DNA from 2 places in the Psychrobacillus psychrodurans genome. Region 1 is predicted to be linked to the other one. Evidence: a T-box and tRNA genes for the amino acid it is inferred to sense, from the RefSeq annotation. Region 1 holds a T-box; the other holds one or more tRNA genes.
The links. The T-box of region 1 lies ahead of alaS (alanine--tRNA ligase). A T-box ahead of a tRNA ligase gene usually reads a tRNA of that ligase, here a tRNA-Ala.
Positions count from the first base shown of each region.

Region 2: it encodes a tRNA-Ala, which carries the amino acid that the T-box ahead of alaS (alanine--tRNA ligase) is inferred to sense. The anticodon was not compared.

Region 1 is NZ_CP189791.1:2,361,920-2,370,167, reverse strand. It holds gene recD2 (SF1B family DNA helicase RecD2) at 1-1,760, shown strand, start outside; T-box leader at 1,797-2,008, shown strand; gene alaS (alanine--tRNA ligase) at 2,253-4,886, shown strand; gene ACQCPR_RS11445 (IreB family regulatory phosphoprotein) at 4,965-5,231, shown strand; gene ruvX (Holliday junction resolvase RuvX) at 5,234-5,653, shown strand; gene ACQCPR_RS11435 (DUF1292 domain-containing protein) at 5,665-5,961, shown strand; gene mltG (endolytic transglycosylase MltG) at 6,306-7,424, shown strand; gene ACQCPR_RS11425 (O-methyltransferase) at 7,540-8,175, shown strand; gene ACQCPR_RS11420 (peptidase U32 family protein) at 8,181-8,248, shown strand, end outside.
Region 2 is NZ_CP189791.1:2,663,538-2,671,785, reverse strand. It holds tRNA gene ACQCPR_RS13005 (tRNA-Val) at 19-94, shown strand; tRNA gene ACQCPR_RS13000 (tRNA-Thr) at 108-183, shown strand; tRNA gene ACQCPR_RS12995 (tRNA-Lys) at 190-262, shown strand; tRNA gene ACQCPR_RS12990 (tRNA-Leu) at 286-370, shown strand; tRNA gene ACQCPR_RS12985 (tRNA-Gly) at 388-462, shown strand; tRNA gene ACQCPR_RS12980 (tRNA-Leu) at 478-566, shown strand; tRNA gene ACQCPR_RS12975 (tRNA-Arg) at 585-661, shown strand; tRNA gene ACQCPR_RS12970 (tRNA-Pro) at 669-745, shown strand; tRNA gene ACQCPR_RS12965 (tRNA-Ala) at 758-833, shown strand; tRNA gene ACQCPR_RS12960 (tRNA-Met) at 856-929, shown strand; tRNA gene ACQCPR_RS12955 (tRNA-Ile) at 936-1,012, shown strand; tRNA gene ACQCPR_RS12950 (tRNA-Ser) at 1,023-1,115, shown strand; tRNA gene ACQCPR_RS12945 (tRNA-Met) at 1,205-1,279, shown strand; tRNA gene ACQCPR_RS12940 (tRNA-Asp) at 1,283-1,358, shown strand; tRNA gene ACQCPR_RS12935 (tRNA-Phe) at 1,431-1,506, shown strand; tRNA gene ACQCPR_RS12930 (tRNA-Gly) at 1,514-1,587, shown strand; tRNA gene ACQCPR_RS12925 (tRNA-Ile) at 1,594-1,670, shown strand; tRNA gene ACQCPR_RS12920 (tRNA-Asn) at 1,675-1,749, shown strand; tRNA gene ACQCPR_RS12915 (tRNA-Ser) at 1,755-1,845, shown strand; tRNA gene ACQCPR_RS12910 (tRNA-Glu) at 1,852-1,923, shown strand; gene ACQCPR_RS12905 (hypothetical protein) at 2,087-2,926, shown strand; gene ACQCPR_RS12900 (1,4-dihydroxy-2-naphthoate polyprenyltransferase) at 2,977-3,888, opposite strand; gene ACQCPR_RS12895 (isochorismate synthase) at 4,041-5,402, shown strand; gene menD (2-succinyl-5-enolpyruvyl-6-hydroxy-3-cyclohexene-1-carboxylic-acid synthase) at 5,395-7,113, shown strand; gene menH (2-succinyl-6-hydroxy-2,4-cyclohexadiene-1-carboxylate synthase) at 7,095-7,922, shown strand; gene menB (1,4-dihydroxy-2-naphthoyl-CoA synthase) at 7,919-8,248, shown strand, end outside.

The DNA of each region.
Region 1 (8,248 bases):
ACCACCCCGATCGTATCAAGGCAGCGATATATCACCTCCTTCAAACTGCTTCGTTAGGAGAAGGTCATGTATTTTTATATGCAGAGCAATTATTAGAATCAGTTAAAAAGCTATTAGAAACTGCTCAGCGTGAGGAAATTCCGTATGAGGCAATTAGTAAATGCTGCATTGAACTTGCAGAAGAAAGTCGGATAGTCGGCGAAGTGAATCGTTTTTATATTCCTTCTTTATATTATTCCGAAGTTGGAATTGGCTCTAAAATAGAAACTCTACTAGCTGAAAATGATACACATCATCAATTTCCATTAGCTGAGATGAAAAAGCATCTTGGAAGTATTGAAGAGCGCCTAGGTGTGCAATATGCCCCGACACAAATTAATGCGATTGAGACTGCGTTAAATGCAAGCGTGACATTACTTACTGGCGGTCCTGGTACGGGTAAAACAACCGTAGTACGAGGGATTGTCGAACTATATGCAGAACTACATGGACTTTCGTTAGATCCGAAGGAATGGATAAAGGACAAGAAACCATTTCCTGTAGTATTAGCCGCACCTACGGGTAGAGCTGCTAAACGCCTGAGTGAATCGACAGAATTACCTGCTATGACTATTCATAGATTATTAGGATTTACTGGGCAAGAGGATGCAGACGTCGAAGGTAAAGAAATCGAAGGCAAACTAATTATCATTGATGAAACATCTATGTTAGATACATGGTTAGGATACCAACTATTAAAAGCTATTCCGAAAGATGCGCAAGTGATTTTTGTTGGGGATCAAGATCAACTTCCGCCAGTAGGACCAGGGCAAGTATTAAAGGACTTACTCGCCTCTAAACGAATTCCAACTGTTGAACTAAAGGATATTTATCGCCAAGCAGAGGGATCCTCGATTATAGAACTTGCCCATGAGATGAAGCAAGGGATGGTTCCGGCATCTTTATTAGACAAGACAAAGGATCGTTCATTCATTAAGGCTTCTACCGAACAAATTCCAAAAGTAGTAGAACAAGTATTAAAAAGTGCTTTATCCAAAGGACTTTCCATTCGGGATATGCAAGTTTTAGCACCTATGTATAGAGGGCCGGCAGGTATTGATGCGCTTAACAAAATGATTCAAGAAATGGTTAATCCGAATACAGATGGAAAGCGAAAAGAAATGGTATTTGGTGAAACTATTTATCGTATTGGGGATAAAGTTCTTCAACTAGTCAATCAGCCAGAGAGCCACGTGTTTAATGGAGATATGGGGGAAGTCATTAGTATTTTCAGAGCTGCTGAAACAGTCGAGAAAAAAGAAATGTTAATAGTTTCTTTTGATGGAAATGAAGTAACATACGAAAAAAATGATTTGAATCAGCTTACTTTAGCTTATTGCTGTTCAGTTCATAAATCACAAGGTAGTGAATTTCAAACGGTTATTATGCCTATAACAAGAAGTTATATGAAGATGTTAAGAAGAAATTTACTTTATACAGGAATAACACGAGCTAAAAACTTTCTTATATTATGTGGGGATCCAGAAGTATTTAAGTTTGGAGTAGAAAGAACTGATGATCTTCAAAGATTGACTAGTTTAAAAGAACGTTTATCCAATGTAGAAGAATCAGGGCAACAAGAGGAAAAAGAAATAGTTAAGGAATCGGAAGTGACTCAAAAGGACGTCACCTATCTGACTGCTGAAAATTATCATATGATAGATCCTCTAGTAGGCATGAATGGTGTCAATCCGTATCAATTTATGGATACAGACAATTGACACAAAGCGATTTGTTTTTTATAATCAATTGCATATAGTAAAATGTTGACGGAGAAAGTACTAATTGTTAGCTGACTAGAGATGGATTCCTTGGCTGAAAGAATTCACTGATCTAACATATAGGAAAGCTACTCTTGAATGCAGTTAAAACCTGTCGTCTGGCCGCGTTAAGGCTTCTTGAGAGACATAGTAGAATTTCTACTGTGTAACTAGGGTGGTACCGCGAAACAACAGCTTTCGTCCCTTTTTTAGGGATGAGGGCTTTTTTTATTTGTTTTGGCTTTTAGTGAAGTAAAGTAATACTGTTGATTTCCGTTACAACGCACTTTCATGTTTCGAAGCTAGCGTAGTGTGCGGTAGCTCACATTCGTATAGAAACTTCATCTATGCTCCCTTTAACGGAACTAAATCTTTATTGCCGAAAGCTGATCCGAATATTAAAATCATCAACGTCTACAAATCACTAATACAAATCATTAGGAGGAACTAAACATGAAACAATTAACAGGTGCTCAAATTAGACAAATGTATTTAGACTTTTTTATGGAAAAAGGACATTCACAGGAACCTTCAGCTCCACTTGTACCAATCAACGACCCATCTTTGCTTTGGATCAACAGTGGTGTAGCGACATTAAAAAAATATTTTGACGGGCGTGTTGTTCCTGAAAACCCTCGTATTACGAATGCGCAAAAATCTATTCGCACAAACGATATTGAAAACGTTGGAAAAACAGCTAGACATCATACTTTCTTTGAAATGCTAGGAAACTTTTCTATTGGTGACTACTTTAAAAAAGAAGCGATCCATTATGCTTGGGAGTTTTTAACAGATTCTAAGTGGATTGCTTTTGAACCAGAAAAATTATCTATTACAATTCATCCAGAGGACGAAGAAGCATATAATATTTGGAAGGATGAAATCGGAATTCCGGAAGAAAGACTTATTCGTTTAGAAGGTAATTTCTGGGATATTGGGGAAGGTCCAAGTGGTCCGAACTCGGAGATTTTTTATGATCGTGGAGAAAGCTACGGAAATGATATGAACGATCCTGAGTTGTATCCAGGTGGAGAAAATGAACGATATTTAGAAATTTGGAATTTAGTGTTCTCAGAATTTAATCATAATCCAGACAATACGTACACACCATTACCAAAACAAAATATTGATACTGGCATGGGTCTGGAGCGTATGGCTAGTGTGGTACAAGATGTTCCAACAAATTTTGATACTGATTTATTCATGCCAATTATTCGCCAAACAGAACAAATTTCTGGAAAGTCGTATCGTGCAAATGAAGTTGATGATACTGCATTTAAAGTAATTGCGGACCATGTTCGTACAGTTGCATTTGCAATTGGAGATGGTGCATTACCGTCAAACGAAGGAAGAGGATATGTCCTTAGAAGATTACTTCGTAGAGCAGTTCGTTTTGCAAAACAATTAGGAATTGAAAAGCCATTTTTACATGAACTTGTACCAGTTGTAGGGAAAATTATGCAAGATTTCTATCCAGAAGTAACAGAAAAACAGGATTTCATCATGCGTGTTATTAAAACTGAAGAAGAAAGATTCCATGAAACATTACATGATGGTTTAGCTATATTAGAAAAGGTTATTGAAGAACAACAAGCTAAAGGTGAATCTTACATCCCCGGAACTACAACATTCACATTATATGATACGTATGGTTTCCCAATTGAATTAACGGAAGAATATGCAGAAGAAGCAAATATGACTGTAGACCATGATGGCTTTAAATCAGAAATGGAAGCACAACGTTCGCGTGCTCGTGCTGCAAGACAAAATGTAGATTCTATGCAGGTGCAATCCGAAGTATTTGGAAATCTACATGATGAAAGTGAATTTATCGGATATGACACGATGAGTATATCTACTAAAGTTACGTCAATAGTTCGTGATCAAGTATTAGTTAAATCAGCTCATGAAGGCGAGGAAGTGAAAGTAGTATTAACTAAAACACCTTTCTACGCTGAAAGTGGTGGGCAAATTGCCGATCATGGTGTAATTGAAAATGATACATTTAAAGGATATGTAAAAGATGTCCAAAAAGCTCCAAATGGACAAAATCTGCACACAGTAGTTATTGAGTCAGGTGAGATAATTACAGATGCTGAAGTAAAGGCAACTGTCGACAATTCACTTCGCGGACATACGATTAAAAATCACTCAGCTACACATATTTTACATCAAGCATTGAAAGATGTATTAGGGACACATGTAAACCAAGCTGGTTCTTATGTTGGTCCTGATCGTTTACGTTTTGACTTTTCTCATTTTGGACAAGTAACAACAGAAGAACTTGAGCAAATAGAGCGTATAGTTAATGAAAAAGTGTGGGATAATATCCCGGTAGTTACTGGTTTTCATAATATTGACGAAGCTAAACAAATGGGAGCAATGGCATTATTCGGCGAAAAATATGGTGATATTGTAAGGGTAGTAAAAATGGGAGATTTCTCATTAGAGCTATGCGGTGGAATTCACGTTCAAAACACTTCAGAAATTGGATTCTTTAAAATCCTTTCAGAAAGTGGAATCGGGGCAGGTACTAGACGTATTGAAGCTGTAACTGGTAAAGGCGCTTATGAAATAGTTAAAGAAGAAGAACATATATTAAGTGAAGCAGCAAATTTATTGAAGGCACAGCCAAAAGATTTAGTGAATAAGGTCTCTCAAACATTACAAGAGCTAAAAAATGTTCTAAAAGACAATGAGTCACTTTCTGCAAAAATAGCAAATAGCCAAGCTTCTTCTGTCCTATCATCTGCACAAAAAGTAAATGATGTAACTGTGTTATCTGTAAAAGTAGATGCGAAGGATAATAACCAATTACGTCAAATGATGGACGATTTAAAACAAAAGCTTGAAAAAGCAGTCATTGTTTTAGGTGCAGTTGATGGGGATAAAGTAATGATTTCTGCAGGAGTAACAAAGGATATCGTTGGTGGGAACTATCATGCTGGAAATATCGTCAAACTAGTAGCAGAGCAATGCGGAGGTAAAGGTGGAGGACGACCGGACTTTGCCATGGCTGGTGCTAAAGATGCAAGTAAACTTGAAAATGCATTAAGTTCTGTGTTGGAATATATTAAATCAGTTTAAATTATTTCCAAAATAGGGTATACTAATACAATAGATACATTAGTTTAATCATTAAAAATGGAAAGCGAGGTGCTGATCATGAGCTCTTTTGATAAAACGATGAAATTTAATTTCCCTGAAGAATCGATGGAACAAGAAGTAAAACATGTTATGATCCAAGTTCACTCTGCACTAGAAGAAAAAGGGTATAATTCTATCAATCAAATTGTAGGCTATTTATTGTCAGGTGATCCAGCTTATATTCCTCGCCATCAAGATGCACGAAATATGATTCGAAAGCTTGAACGAGATGAAATATTAGAAGAACTAGTGAAATTTTATATTAAAAAAAATAATGAGGCTTAACGATGCGAATTATGGGTTTAGATGTTGGTTCTCGTACTGTTGGAGTGGCAATTAGTGATGCACTAGGTTGGACTGCTCAAGGTATTGAAACAATAAAGATACATGAAGAAAGTTTTGAGTTTGGTCTAGAACGAATTGATGAACTCGTGAAAGAGCATAATGTAACAGAATTTGTTGTTGGATTTCCAAAAAACATGAATAATTCTATTGGTCCACGTGCTGAAGCTTCTGAACAATATGCTAAGCTATTAACCGAGAAATATCATTTACCTGTCACATTATGGGATGAACGATTGACAACGATGGCTGCAGAACGTATGTTAATAGATGCTGATGTAAGTCGTAAAAAACGTAAGTTAGTGATCGACAAGATGGCTGCTGTAATGATTTTACAAGGCTATCTTGATAGAAAAAATAGATGAGGTGACTGCAAATGGACCACGGTCAAGAAAATATTACAATTGTAGATGAGAATGGAAATGAACAACTTTGTAACGTGCTTTTCACATTTGAATCAGACGAATATGGAAAATCCTATGTACTTTATTATCCAATAGGAGCAGAAGAGGATGAAAATGAAGAAATCGAAATTCATGCATCATCTTTCACTCCTAATGAAGATGGAGAAGACGGAGAATTACTTCCTGTTGAATCTGATGCTGAATGGGATATGATCGAAGAAATGTTAAGTACATTTTTAGATGAGCAAGAAGACGAAGACGAAGAATAAGATTATCTATTCAAGGTGGATGAGGGAAGCCTCATTCACCTTTTTCTTTGCTTAGTTCTTTTTTACATAGTTCCAATAATCAAGGTATATTGATGACCAAAGAAGCGACTTGCCGATAGAAAAGTATTTTTTCTATAGTTATCCAAAAACGTACTTTCCTGTTTCTAAGAATTGCAGGAGAGTAACCAGCATCCCTAAAAGTAAAATCGGTAATAATATCGCAAAAAGTCTGTCCAAGACTCATCGAAAACAATAGAAATTGGTTTCTGTCTAGAGAGTACTTGGGCTTTTGTTCTTTTATATGTTTTCTTGTATAATGAGATGGAGATAAAGGGGGAGAACCCGTGGGAAATGAAACAAAAAAAGATATTATGTTTAATAAAATGAAAAATAAGAAAAAAGAAGTGAAACTTGTTAGAAAAATTGTTTTAATTATTACTTTTCTTATAATTGTCGTTGGGGGAATAGGTGGTTTAATTGTCTATAATTATGTAGAATCAGCTCTACTCCCATTAGATCCTAACTCTGAAGAAACCATTACAGTGGACATCCCAATTGGATCAGGATTAGATTCTATATCCAGTGAGTTGGAAAAAAGCGGAATTATTAAAAACGCTAAAATCTTCAAGTATTATGCAAAGTTCAACAATGAATCTCAATTTCAGGCTGGGGAGTATAGTTTGACAAAGGCAATGACGTTAGATGAAATTATTGAAAGCTTAAAATCTGGCAAGATTTACAGAGAACCAGTTTTCTCGTTGACTATTCCTGAAGGATTAACAATCGAGCAAATTGGACAAGTAGTTGAAAAAAACACGAAGCATTCTGCAGATGATTTCTTTAAGCTCGTAACGAGCGAGGAGTTTGTAGATAGAATGATGATTAAATATCCAAATGTTTTAGGAGCAGAGATTAAAGGGGAAAATGTGCGCTATGCATTAGAAGGATACCTTTTCCCAGCCACCTATCCATTTTTTGAGGAAAATCCTTCAATCGAGTCAATCGTAGATACAATGCTTGCTAATACTGATAAAGTTGTAACGTCATACGTAGATCTGTTACAAGCAGAAGAGAAATCAGTTCATTGGTTGCTAACTTTTGCATCTTTGTTAGAGGAAGAAGCTACAGCCCAAACAGATCGAGCAACGATAGCAAGTGTCTTTTATAATCGTATAGAAGAAGGTATGCCTTTACAAACAGATCCAACTGTCCTTTATGCAAAAGGTACTCATAAAGATCGTGTTTTGTTTGAAGATTTAGAGTTTGATAATCCGTACAATACGTATCAAAATACAGGGTTACCACCTGGACCTATTGCAAATGCAGGTAAATCATCTATTGAGGCAGCACTTGATCCAAGTGATACAGATTATTTTTATTTCTTAGCAGATAAAGAGGGTACTAATCACTTTTCTGTAACATATGATGAACATCTTCAAAAAATAGACGAATTTTTAAAATAATTAGGCTGCAGGAGAGGGAGTGATGTCGCATTCCTTCTCCTGCTATGTTATTATAAGAGTTGTTTTTTTACATAATAGGGAGTACTATTTTAATGACCTAAAGGGGTTAGTTTAGATGAATATAAGCGATGATTTTTTGAAGGATCTGATTAAGCCTAGATCCGCTATTTTTTTGGAAATGGAACAATATGCAAAAGATAATCATGTACCTATTATGCAACTAATGGGGATGGAATCGTTATTGCAACTTCTTTCCTTACAAAAGCCCAAGTCTGTTTTAGAACTAGGAACTGCTATTGGATACTCTTCCATGCGCATGGCAACTAAACTAGGGAAAACATCCATTGTGACCATCGAGCGCGATGAAACAAAGGCTGAGCTTGCTAAAACATATATAGAACGTGCGAATTTACAACATCGAATTCGAGTAATTGTTGGAGACGCTTTAGAAATTTCAGCAAAAGACCTTGGAGAACTCCAATTTGATGCTATTTTTATTGATGCAGCTAAAGGTCAATACAAAAATTTCTTCGAAAAATATGCCCCATTTTTGAATGATGGTGGCGTTATTTATTGTGATAATTTATTGTTAAACGGATTGTCCGAGTTACCGATGAGTGAAGTGCCAAGAAGAAAAAGAACAATGGTCCGAAACCAACATCAATTTATGGAGTGGTTGATGAATCATCCGGATTATGACACGGCATTCTTACCAGTTGGAGATGGAATGTTAGTAAGTATTAAGAGGTGAAAGATATGAACAAAACTGAGCTATTAGTAACACCTGCAAGTATTAGTCACTTAGAAGATTTAATCGTGGCTGG
Region 2 (8,248 bases), 300 kb from region 1:
AAATACATAATTTACCCAGGAGGATTAGCTCAGCTGGGAGAGCATCTGCCTTACAAGCAGAGGGTCGGCGGTTCGAGCCCGTCATCCTCCACCATATATTTACTCCTGCCGGAGTAGCTCAACTGGTAGAGCAACTGACTTGTAATCAGTAGGTTGAGGGTTCAAGTCCTTTCTCCGGCACCATTTTTAGAGCCATTAGCTCAGTTGGTAGAGCATCTGACTTTTAATCAGAGGGTCGTAGGTTCGAATCCTACATGGCTCATCACTTTATAGTGAATAATGTATGCGGGTGTGGCGGAACTGGCAGACGCACTAGACTTAGGATCTAGCGCCGCAAGGCGTGGGGGTTCGACTCCCTTCACCCGCACCATTTAATTTAATAACCGAGCGGAAGTAGTTCAGTGGTAGAACACCACCTTGCCAAGGTGGGGGTCGCGAGTTCGAACCTCGTCTTCCGCTCCAAAGATTCACTAAAGTGCCGGGGTGGCGGAACTGGCAGACGCACAGGACTTAAAATCCTGCGGTAGGTGACTACCGTACCGGTTCGATTCCGGTCCTCGGCACCACTTTTATGAAAAACATATGCGCTCGTAGCTCAATTGGATAGAGCACTTGACTACGAATCAAGAGGTTGCAGGTTCGAGTCCTGCCGAGCGCACCATATTTGACGGGAAGTAGCTCAGCTTGGTAGAGCACTTGGTTTGGGACCAAGGGGTCGCAGGTTCGAATCCTGTCTTCCCGACCAGTTATTATTTTCGGGGCCTTAGCTCAGCTGGGAGAGCGCCTGCCTTGCACGCAGGAGGTCAGCGGTTCGATCCCGCTAGGCTCCACCATTTATAAAAAGTTTGAAATCTTGGCGGTGTAGCTCAGTTGGCTAGAGCACTCGGTTCATACCCGAAAGGTCGTGGGTTCGACTCCCTCTGCCGCCATCTTAAGGACCTTTAGCTCAGTTGGTTAGAGCAGACGGCTCATAACCGTCCGGTCGCAGGTTCGAGTCCTGCAAGGTCCACCATCAATATCTTGGAGGAATACCCAAGTCTGGCTGAAGGGATCGGTCTTGAAAACCGACAGGCGGGTCATACCGCGCGGGGGTTCGAATCCCTCTTCCTCCTCCATTTTAATCTAATTGATGCAGCTGTAAGCCGAAGAAGATGTCTCATTATTCTTAAGCAAAGTACCACAGATTTTGTAAATATATTAACGTCGCGGGGTGGAGCAGTGGTAGCTCGTCGGGCTCATAACCCGAAGGTCGCAGGTTCAAATCCTGTCCCCGCAACCAAATGGTCCCGTGGTGTAGCGGTTAACATGCCTGCCTGTCACGCAGGAGATCGCCGGTTCGATCCCGGTCGGGACCGCCATTTATATATGAATGTTAATACATATCAATTGAAAATTTGGCTTGAAAAATTAGCTTCATTTAAAATTGAAGAGGCTCAGTAGCTCAGTCGGTAGAGCAAAGGACTGAAAATCCTTGTGTCGGCGGTTCGATTCCGTCCTGAGCCACCATAGTAATGCGGGTGTAGTTTAGTGGTAAAACCTCAGCCTTCCAAGCTGATGATGAGAGTTCGATTCTCTTCACCCGCTCCAAGTAATGGGCCTATAGCTCAGCTGGTTAGAGCGCACGCCTGATAAGCGTGAGGTCGATGGTTCGAGTCCATTTAGGCCCACCATTATTCCGAAGTAGCTCAGTGGTAGAGCAATCGACTGTTAATCGATCGGTCGTAGGTTCGAGTCCTACCTTCGGAGCCATATATGGGGAAGTACTCAAGTGGCTGAAGAGGCGCCCCTGCTAAGGGTGTAGGTCGGGCAACCGGCGCGAGGGTTCAAATCCCTCCTTCTCCGCCATATATTGGCCCCTTGGTCAAGCGGTTAAGACACCGCCCTTTCACGGCGGTAACACGGGTTCGAATCCCGTAGGGGTCATACTCAAAAAAGGTAACCAATCATTGGTTACCTTTTTTTATATTCTTATTTCTTTCCTTATGTTATGGTATGTAAAGCTAATATCATTTATATAGCAAAATGTCCTTTGATATCAGATAATACCTAGATATGATATAACGCTTGGCGAAGGGAGAGGTTAAAAGTGTTAAAAAAAATTAGTAAATTGGTTCTTGTAGCTTTTTTAGCTTTGGGTATTTCCAACCTAGGTAATATGAAAGTCGATGCATCCACAAGCAAAGTTATGTGGGGAAAAACTGAGTTAAAACAAGGACAAATAGGTAAGGTTACAATTCTAGCAAACACAAATTTAGTTAAAGTAGGCTCAAATGGATCACTTAATAAAGTACGCACACTAAAAAAAGGTGATGAATACAGAGTTTATACGTATAAGGGAACAAATGGTGGTTTATATGGTGTAGGAGCAAGTAGTTACGTACAAAAAGGTTCTCAAGTAAAATATGAAACGCCTTCTAAAAGCAAGCTTGCCTTGCTTAATAAAGAAGTAATTGGTGGGCTTAAGCCAAAGACAGGGATGAAGCTTGTTTATTCCCCTAGTTTTACTGAAAATACACAAAATGAATTTACTGTTAGTGATTCATATAATTCTGAATATGATATTACTGAAGCTTTTTTAATGAAGAAAGGTGATTCCCTAAATAGTTTTACTTATATTGAACGTAAAAATCGTTTAGCGTTTGGTGTAAGTCATACAGATTGGGTCATACTCGACCTCGCTTTACCTTTAATTGAAGGAAAACAAACGAAAGAATACTATCTAACAGAGGACAACGATGAAGCTTTCTATAATGTAAATGTGGAAAGTACTACTAGCACAGTTAAAGTAAAAGCCGGAACATTCCAAAACGTGGTAGTTGTTCGTATAAACAATGGCGATACGTATTATATCGCACCAGGAATCGGTATTATCAAGCTTGTTGATAAAAAAGGAGTAGTTAAAGCAGAATTATTATCATTCAAATAAGCAAAAAACCAGAATACTAGCAAAACGCTAGTATTCTGGTTTTTTAATTATTATAGATAATAGCCAATCAATAAACCTATACCTAACAGGAACACAAAAATTGTATTTGTTAGTGCAGTGTCTTTCATAGCTGGTGCTACTTGAACTGGATTTTCTGTTTGTTTAAATAATTTAATAGCATGTATTGGTTTCTTCACACTTAACAAGACCAATAAACTCCATGGAGTGATTATTTGTAAAACTACCATACCAATTATCCAAAGATAAGATAATACAAAATAAGCAGCTAGAATTGCAATGGCATTTTTCCGCCCAACTAATATAGCCATCGTTTTTCGTCCACCTGCTGTGTCTTCTACTAGATCGCGAATATTATTAGAGAGCATTATCGCGGCAACAAGAAGGGCACTTGGTACAGACAATAAAATAGCAAATAGCGGTACTGAACCTACTTGGATAAATACTGCAATTAAAACGATTAGCATCCCCATAAACAATCCACTAAATAGTTCTCCAAAGGGTGTACTAGAAATAGGATAAGGTCCACCTGTGTAGAAATATCCAACGGCCATGGAAATTGCACCGACAATTAACAATAGCCAAGAGCTTTCGTAACAAATATAGATTCCTAAGGCGGCAGCAATAATATATAGTAATAATGCTAGTTGCATAACGGTTTTGGGTTTTACACCATTACGTACAATGGCACCACCGATACCAACCGATTCCTCACTATCAAGTCCTCGTACAAAATCATAATACTCGTTAAACATATTTGTAGCAGCTTGTATAAGAAGACAAGCTAATAACATAGCAATAAATAATAGCCAGTCAATATTTGCCTCGTATAGGGCAATCATTGTACCTAAAAAAACAGGTGCAAATGAAGCAGTAAGGGTATGTGGCCTTGTTAATTTCCACCAAACGCGCCAACCTTTGTCTGCTTGAAATTCATGTGACATAATTTTTCTCTCCTTTAAAAGAATCCAATCTCAATTTTAGCATAAATTTATGGCTAAATGTGTGCTGAAATGTGTAGAAAGATGTATGATTAAGGGTAGAGTAATTTAATTAACCTAGATAAAAGAGTAGTTATTAAACGGAGGTCATATTTATGCCGAAAACCACCGGCACCATTGATACAAAATACCGTTTTTATACGGAAACAATAGAAGTCTCAAGATTGTCTGCCCAGGCATTCTTTGAAGCAGGGGATGAATTATATAGAGGGAAACGTTATTTTTGGCAAAACAAAGAGAAGACGTTAACTTTAGTAGGATTGGGACATGCTCATATTATTGCAAATAATTTAGAAGATAATAGATACAAGGATATTGATACGAAGTGGAAGGAACTGTGCCAGTCTTCATTAAAGGAAAAGGCAGATGTATCTCCAATTCTATTTGGTGGATTTTCATTTGATCCTAAAAACAAGGTTTCATCGGAATGGGATACGTTCCCTTCTGCCTTCTTTGTCGTATCTAAATTTCAATTAGTTATTCAGCATGACCAAGCATTCGTTAATATTCATTATATAACGGATGAAGTGAAAAGCATGGAACCTTTTGAACAACTACGTATAGAAAGAGATGCGTTAATACACACTGCTCAGGTAAAAGAGTTAAAGGTACATGCTAAACCAACACTAATCAAACGAGAAGATCGCTTGAAAGATGAATATTTGCACGCTGTAGAGGATGTAACGAAGAGAATCCGAGAAGATGAGATACAAAAAGTAGTAATTGCCCGATCTCTAAAACTAACATTTAATGATACTTTTTCTCCTGCAACGGCAATATATAATGCATCGATGGAGCAACCAGAAAGTTATTTATTTGGTCTAGAGAATGATGAAAAAATCTTCTTTGGCGCAACTCCTGAGCGACTTGTAAAAGTGGAGAATAATAAAGCTCAATCTGCAGGGCTTGCGGGTTCCATTAGAAGAGGGAAGAATTCTCTCGAGGACAAAGAGTTAGGAGATTCGTTATTAACAGATCCCAAAAACTTAGGTGAGCATAAATATGTTGTAGAAATGATTAAGAAGGTATTTATGCAATATTGTGAGGATATTAAAGTACCAACTAGACCAAAGCTTATGAAGATTAGAGATATCCAACATCTATATTCTCCAATTGAAGGAGACCTTAAAAAGGAGTCTTCATTATTTGAATTAGTACAAGCTTTACACCCAACACCTGCATTAGGAGGAGAGCCTCGTCAGGATGCGATTAAAATTATTCGTGAATCCGAACAGATGAATCGTGGATATTATGCTGCTCCAATTGGTTGGATAAATGCTGAAGGAGACGGAGAGTTCGCAGTTGGGATACGTTCTGCTTTAGTGGAAAATGAACATGCCTACTTATATGCAGGTGGCGGAATTGTTGCTGAATCATCCTCTTTAGAGGAATTTGAAGAAACACGAGTGAAGTTCCGTCCGATGCTTCGAACTCTTGGAGGAAACATGAATGACTAACATCGAGTATTTAACATCATATGTAAATCACTTTGTAGAAACGGTTAAACAGACAGGAGTTCAGGATATAGTAATGTGTCCTGGTTCAAGGTCTACTCCACTTGCGTATGCATTTGCTAAAAGTGAAGGATTTCAATTTTATCGACAAATAGATGAGCGCTCGGCTGGTTACTTTGCGCTTGGTATTGCGAAAGCTAAAAAAAATCCTGTTGTTCTTTTATGTACTTCAGGAACAGCAGCAGCAAATTTTTTCCCAGCGATAGTGGAAGCATATTACGCACGTGTACCTTTATTGGTCATTACAGCTGATCGGCCTCATGAACTCAGAGAGGTAGGAGCTCCTCAAGCAATCGATCAACTTCATTTGTACGGAAAGCATGTGAAGTGGAGTGTAGATTTCCCACTACCCGAACAAAATGAAGAGAGCCTTGATTTTGTAGAGCGTCATATTCAGCGCGCAGTGTCTACATCTAGAGTTTTTCCGATGGGACCAGTCCATATAAATGTACCATTCCGCGAACCGTTATTACTTGATATGGAACAAACAACATCAAATGTGAACATGCAAGTATCGGAAATAGGAAAGTTAGTGCCAAGTGCAGAGTTTGTAGAATGGTATAAAGATATACTACAAAATGAGGAAAGAGGATTATTTATAGTAGGAGATTCACTTCAAACTACTGATGGTTTTTGGGAATTTGCAAAACAGGTACGGTGGCCAGTTCTAGTGGACCCTTTATCTAATTTACGGGCATCCATACCTGCCGATTGTATGGATTTATGTATAGATCAATATGATGCAATTCTAAAAAATGATGCTTTTAAAAAAGTGGCTGTTCCTAATGTAGTCGTTCGTTTTGGGGCACAGCCTGTTTCCAAGCCACTAATGCTGTTTTTAAAGTCTTGTAAGCCTTCAGTATTTATCGTTGTTGATGAAAGTCCTATTTTTCGTGATTCACTTCATATCGCTACACATCATGTTCAGGTTGAGGCAGGGTCGTTATGGATAAAAACACTTGAAAAAGCTTCCTCTAAATATGCCGATTCCTGGTCTCAAGCAAATGAAATTGCTACTAATCATGTGGATAGCTATATTCAAAATGAAACAGATGAAGGTGCATTGGCAGGCATGTTGTTTGAAACACTACAAGATAATTCCTATTTATTTGCTAGTAGCAGTATGCCAATACGAGACCTTGATACTTTTTTCAATAAAACGGCCAAAGATATTCAGCTCTATGCAAACAGAGGAACTAATGGAATCGACGGAGTAGTTTCTACAGCAATAGGAGCTCAAGCAGCTTTAAATCGTCCAGGGTATTTGCTAATAGGGGACTTAGCGTTCTTACATGATTTGAATGGTTTGATTGTGACTCGATTCCACCGTACCGATATGACAATTATCGTTATGAATAATGATGGCGGTGGTATTTTCTCTTATTTACCTCAGTCTACAGAAACCAATTATTTTGAGCATTTATTTGGTACTCCGACAGGATTAGAGTTTTCACATATAGCAGCTATGTATAATGCACAATACTTTGCCGTTCATTCGAAGGAAGATTTTAAAGCAGCCCTTACTGGGGAGAAGTTAAAGGATATTCGTATTATTGAGGTATTTACGAATAGACAAGTTAATACAGAAACACATCGCAAATTATGGGATGAAATTTCGAAGGAGCTGGACTCGGTTTGGAAAGTACAACTGTAAATGTCCGTGGGATTGATATCCATTTCAACAGATATAATAATGGGGCTAAGGAAAGAATAGTGTTATTGCATGGTTTTACAGGTTCTACAAATACATGGAATGAAGTAATTTCTTTTCTACCCAATACATTTGATATTTTAACCATTGATCTTATCGGTCACGGGGTAACTTCGAAGCCTATGGATTCTACCCGTTACGCTGTAGAGGAGCAGATAGCAGACTTAAATGCAATGTTTCATCACCTTAAGTGGAGTAATTTTACGCTAGTTGGTTATTCAATGGGTGGTCGATTAGCTCTATCCTATGCAAGCCAATATCCTGTTGATAGGTTAATCCTTGAAAGTAGTTCCCCTGGTATTACTGAGATAGAACAACGTTTAAATAGAAAACAATCAGATGAGCTCCTTGCTGATCGGATATTGAATGAAGGACTCACATCCTTTGTGCATTTTTGGGAAGGGATTCCTTTATTTCATACTCAACGCCAATTGTCTTTGGAGACACAGCAGCAGATACGAGAGGAACGACTTGCGGGGTCTGAAATTGGCTTAGCTAATAGCTTACGTGGATTTGGTACAGGGGTGCAACCTTCCTATTGGCACAAACTCGAAGAAATTAACACACCGACATTTTTGTTAACAGGAGAGCAAGATGAAAAATTTAGCAAGCTTGCGAAAAAGATGAAAAAATACCTTCCAAATGTTGCACATATAGAAATAAGAGATGTAGGACATGCAATTCATGTGGAAAATCCTGAATTGTTTGCTACAATAGTAAAGGATATTATTTTAAAGGAGGATGTAAAATGACTCGCGAATGGACAACATTACATACATATGAAGACATTAAGTATGAGTTCTACAACGGGATTGCTAAGGTAACAATTAACCGTCCGGAGGTGCGTAACGCATTTCGCCCTAAAACAGTAATGGAAATGATAGATGCATTTTCTCGTGCTCGTGACGATCAAAATGTAGGTGTCATTATTTTAACTGGTGAAGGTGAGCATGCATTCTGTTCAGGTGGGGACCAAAAAGTACGTGGCCATGGTGGATATGTAGGAGAAGACGAAATTCCACGTTTAAACGTACTAGATTTACAACGTCTTATCCGTGTAATCCCTAAACCAGTAGTA